Regions from separate parts of the Sporosarcina pasteurii genome, predicted to be linked through region 2. Evidence: a T-box and tRNA genes for the amino acid it is inferred to sense, from the RefSeq annotation. Region 2 holds a T-box; the other holds one or more tRNA genes.
What was found. The T-box of region 2 lies ahead of leuS (leucine--tRNA ligase). A T-box ahead of a tRNA ligase gene usually reads a tRNA of that ligase, here a tRNA-Leu.
Positions count from the first base shown of each region.

Region 1: it has a tRNA-Leu gene. The T-box ahead of leuS (leucine--tRNA ligase) is inferred to sense a tRNA for this amino acid. The anticodon was not compared.

Region 1 is NZ_CP160452.1:2,529,350-2,531,581, reverse strand. Features, by position in the region: rRNA gene AB1H92_RS12135 (23S ribosomal RNA) at 1-532, shown strand, start outside; rRNA gene rrf (5S ribosomal RNA) at 672-786, shown strand; tRNA gene AB1H92_RS12125 (tRNA-Val) at 865-940, shown strand; tRNA gene AB1H92_RS12120 (tRNA-Thr) at 956-1,031, shown strand; tRNA gene AB1H92_RS12115 (tRNA-Lys) at 1,038-1,113, shown strand; tRNA gene AB1H92_RS12110 (tRNA-Leu) at 1,142-1,223, shown strand; tRNA gene AB1H92_RS12105 (tRNA-Gly) at 1,232-1,306, shown strand; tRNA gene AB1H92_RS12100 (tRNA-Leu) at 1,315-1,400, shown strand; tRNA gene AB1H92_RS12095 (tRNA-Arg) at 1,426-1,502, shown strand; tRNA gene AB1H92_RS12090 (tRNA-Pro) at 1,526-1,602, shown strand; tRNA gene AB1H92_RS12085 (tRNA-Ala) at 1,609-1,684, shown strand; tRNA gene AB1H92_RS12080 (tRNA-Met) at 1,750-1,823, shown strand; tRNA gene AB1H92_RS12075 (tRNA-Ile) at 1,831-1,904, shown strand; tRNA gene AB1H92_RS12070 (tRNA-Ser) at 1,924-2,016, shown strand; tRNA gene AB1H92_RS12065 (tRNA-Met) at 2,110-2,184, shown strand.
Region 2 is NZ_CP160452.1:807,238-809,469, reverse strand. Features, by position in the region: gene leuS (leucine--tRNA ligase) at 1-831, opposite strand, end outside; T-box leader at 879-1,097, opposite strand; gene AB1H92_RS03675 (3-oxoacid CoA-transferase subunit B) at 1,141-1,803, opposite strand; gene AB1H92_RS03670 (CoA transferase subunit A) at 1,828-2,232, opposite strand, start outside.

The sequences.
Region 1 (2,232 bases), 1.6 Mb from region 2:
CAGGGTCGAAAGACGGGCTTAGTGATCCGGTGGTTCCGCATGGAAGGGCCATCGCTCAACGGATAAAAGCTACCCCGGGGATAACAGGCTTATCTCTCCCAAGAGTTCACATCGACGGGGAGGTTTGGCACCTCGATGTCGGCTCATCGCATCCTGGGGCTGTAGTCGGTCCCAAGGGTTGGGCTGTTCGCCCATTAAAGCGGTACGCGAGCTGGGTTCAGAACGTCGTGAGACAGTTCGGTCCCTATCCGTCGCGGGCGCAGGAAATTTGAGAGGAGCTGTCCTTAGTACGAGAGGACCGGGATGGACATACCGCTGGTGTACCAGTTGTCTTGCCAAAGGCATAGCTGGGTAGCTACGTATGGACGGGATAAATGCTGAAAGCATCTAAGCATGAAGCCCCCCTCAAGATGAGATTTCCCATTACGCAAGTAAGTAAAATCCCTCAAAGATGATGAGGTTGATAGGTCCGAGGTGGAAGCATGGCGACATGTGCAGCTGACGGATACTAATCGATTGAGGACTTATCCTTAAATACATTGCAGTTTGTTGTATTCAATGTTTTGTTTATCCAGTTTTGAAAGAACAAAAAAACTTTCAAAAAAGGCTTGCATTAACTTGTAAAGTTTGATATAATAAATATTGTCTTGAGTTGATTGAGACAAGCTAAGTCTGGTGGCGATAGCGAAGAGGTCACACCCGTTCCCATACCGAACACGGAAGTTAAGCTCTTCAGCGCCGATGGTAGTTGGGGTTAGCCCCTGCAAGAGTAGGACGTTGCCAGTCTTGTGATTTTCACTTGAAATATTACATATCAAATCGACGCATGGACATGCGATGTTCATATATTATATTTATAAAAACGGAGGATTAGCTCAGCTGGGAGAGCACCTGCCTTACAAGCAGGGGGTCGGCGGTTCGATCCCGTCATCCTCCACCATTACACTTGATGAACGCCGGAGTAGCTCAACTGGTAGAGCAACTGACTTGTAATCAGTAGGTTGAGGGTTCAAGTCCTTTCTCCGGCACCATATTTAGAGCCATTAGCTCAGTCGGTAGAGCATCTGACTTTTAATCAGAGGGTCACAGGTTCGAATCCTGTATGGCTCACCATTATATGACTTGCCTTCATAATGGATATGCGGGTGTGGTGGAACTGGCAGACACGCTAGACTTAGGATCTAGTGCCTTCGGGCGTGGGGGTTCGACTCCCTTCACCCGCACTTTATACGCGGAAGTAGTTCAGTGGTAGAATATCACCTTGCCAAGGTGGAGGTCGCGGGTTCGAATCCCGTCTTCCGCTCCATTGACTAAGCCGGGGTGGCGGAACTGGCAGACGCACAGGACTTAAAATCCTGCGGTAGGTTTCTACCGTACCGGTTCGATTCCGGTCCTCGGCACTAGTTAGTTAATAGTTGTTAAATAGCGCCCGTAGCTCAATTGGATAGAGCGTCTGACTACGGATCAGAAGGTTATGGGTTCGACTCCTGTCGGGCGCGCCAACTAAACTTAATTTTATTAATCTCGGGAAGTAGCTCAGCTTGGTAGAGCACTTGGTTTGGGACCAAGGGGTCGCAGGTTCGAATCCTGTCTTCCCGACCATTTCCTGGGGCCTTAGCTCAGCTGGGAGAGCGCCTGCCTTGCACGCAGGAGGTCAGCGGTTCGATCCCGCTAGGCTCCACCAATTTAAAACAATTAGTATTACCTTTCGAGAAAAAGGATAATTCTTCAATCTCTTAATGATATCTTGGCGGCGTAGCTCAGCTGGCTAGAGCGTCCGGTTCATACCCGTAAGGTCGGGGGTTCGACTCCCTCCGCCGCCATTCCTGAGGACCTTTAGCTCAGTTGGTTAGAGCAGACGGCTCATAACCGTCCGGTCGCAGGTTCGAGTCCTGCAAGGTCCATCACTTTAAATTTAATTATGGAGGAATACCCAAGCCTGGCTGAAGGGATCGGTCTTGAAAACCGACAGGGGTGTTAAAGCCCGCGGGGGTTCGAATCCCTCTTCCTCCGCCATATTATCTTTGAAGGATGGAAACTAAAGGAATGTTAATTAGATAAACACACTAGAAGCGTAGTAAGTCAATCAAATTTAATTCATATTATTATCGCGGGGTGGAGCAGCGGTAGCTCGTCGGGCTCATAATCCGAAGGTCACAGGTTCAAATCCTGTCCCCGCAACCAAATATTTCAATTTCTGTAATTTTTACTAGAAGTGTAGAAGTTTAATTA
Region 2 (2,232 bases):
CGCTTCTTTTTGCATTTCTGTCGTAATTTCTTTGACCAATTTATGTTCAGGTGCTAATACCGCGTACGTTGCACCAAAGATTGTATCTGGACGCGTTGTAAATGCTTTGAAACTTTTATCCGTTCCCTCAATTTCAAATGTTAATTCAGCACCTTCTGAACGCCCAATCCAGTTACGCTGCATATCTTTCAAACTTTCAGGCCAATCTAGGTCATCTAGATCCTCAAGAAGTCTATCGGCATACTCTGTTATGCGAAGTACCCACTGACGCATTGGACGACGTTCTACTGGGTGTCCGCCACGTTCAGATAGTCCATCGATAATTTCTTCATTCGCAAGAACCGTACCTAATGCTGGGCACCAGTTTACATCGACTTCATCAACATATGCTAAACCTTTTTTATACAATTGAATAAAAATCCATTGTGTCCATTTATAATAAGACGGATCTGTTGTATTAATTTCACGATCCCAGTCATATGAAAAGCCAAGATCTTTCATTTGACGCTTAAACGTTGCAATGTTCTTCGCTGTAAATTCAGCAGGGTCATTACCGGTATCGAGTGCATATTGCTCGGCAGGCAAACCAAAAGCATCCCAGCCCATTGGATGGAGCACGTTATACCCTTGTTTCCGTTTGAATGAACTTAAAATATCTGTCGCAATATAACCAAGCGGATGACCAACATGAAGTCCAGCACCCGATGGATATGGGAACATATCAAGCGCATAAAACTTTGGTTTCGACGGATCGTTCGTCATTTTATACGTTTTATTTTCCTCCCAATACTGTTGCCACTTTTTCTCAATTTGACCGTGATTGTAACTCATGATTCATTAATTCCTCCTTAAAAATAAAAAATCCCGTCCCTAAAAAAAGAAGGGACGAGATTTTTTGCAAACTCCCGCGGTACCACCCAAATTGACGACGAATCGTCCAACTTGTCTCCTTAACGCGGATAACGGCATAAGTTACTAATTTTCACTCATGCATGCTCTAAGGCGAGTTCGTCTATTTGTCCACTACCGGCTTCCACCAACCGCCGACTCTCTGAAAGTGTTCGTTACAGATTACTATTCCTCTTCAAAGCAAACTTATACATTTGCTCCTATCTTACCCGAATTAACGAAATTTAACAACTACAACTGAACATTTTCGACAACATTTTCAATATTTAACTTTGCATCTGTCGAATCTATAATATCTTGTACGGTAAACCCTTCAAAAACTTCTTTTAAAACTAGTCCCTCAGAAGTGACTTCTATTAACGCCCGTTCCGTAATGATTTTATGAACGACTTCTTTTCCTGTTAACGGTAACGTACATTCTTTTTTTATCTTTGCTGAACCATCTTTAGCAACATGATCCATAATAACAATGATTTTTTTAGCCCCGTGCACAAGGTCCATTGCGCCGCCCATTCCTTTAATCATCTTTCCAGGAATCATCCAGTTCGCCAAGTCACCTTTTTCAGAAACTTCCATTCCACCTAAAATCGCCACGTCAATATGTCCGCCGCGAATCATACCAAATGATTCTGCACTTGTAAAATAAGCAGATCCTGGAATTGCAGTAACCGTTTCTTTTCCTGCATTAATTAAATCTGGATCAACAGTTTCTTCCGTTGGATAAGGTCCAATCCCTAACAGGCCGTTTTCAGATTGTAGAACGACTGTTTTATCCTCAGAAATAAAGTTGGCAACAAGCGTTGGCATACCGATTCCAAGGTTAACATAATCGCCATCTGCAATTTCTTTTTCTGCCCGCTTCGCAATACGCTCTCGATAATTCACTTTCCCCATACTTTCCAATCCCCTTCCCCTCACTTATTGTGTCGTAAGACGTTCGATACGTTTTTCTGCCTTTGCCTGTAAAAGCCCTTGTACATAAATGCTTGGCGTATGAATTGTTGCAGGGTCCAAATCACCCGTTTCAACAATTTCTTCTACTTCTGCAATTGTTACTTTCCCCGCAGCTGCCATCATCGGATTGAAGTTTTGCGCCGTTTTATTGTAAATTAAATTACCAAATTTATCGGCTATTTCCGCTTTCACTAGAGAGAAATCCGCATGTAGAGCTTCCTCTAACACATACTCTCTTCCGTCAAACTCTCGTACTTCTTTCCCTTCCGCAACCGTTGTCCCAACACCAGCTGGCGTGAAAAATGCAGGAATGCCCGCGCCACCCGCACGGATTTTCTCCGCGAGCGTTCCTTGCGGCGTCAACTCTAC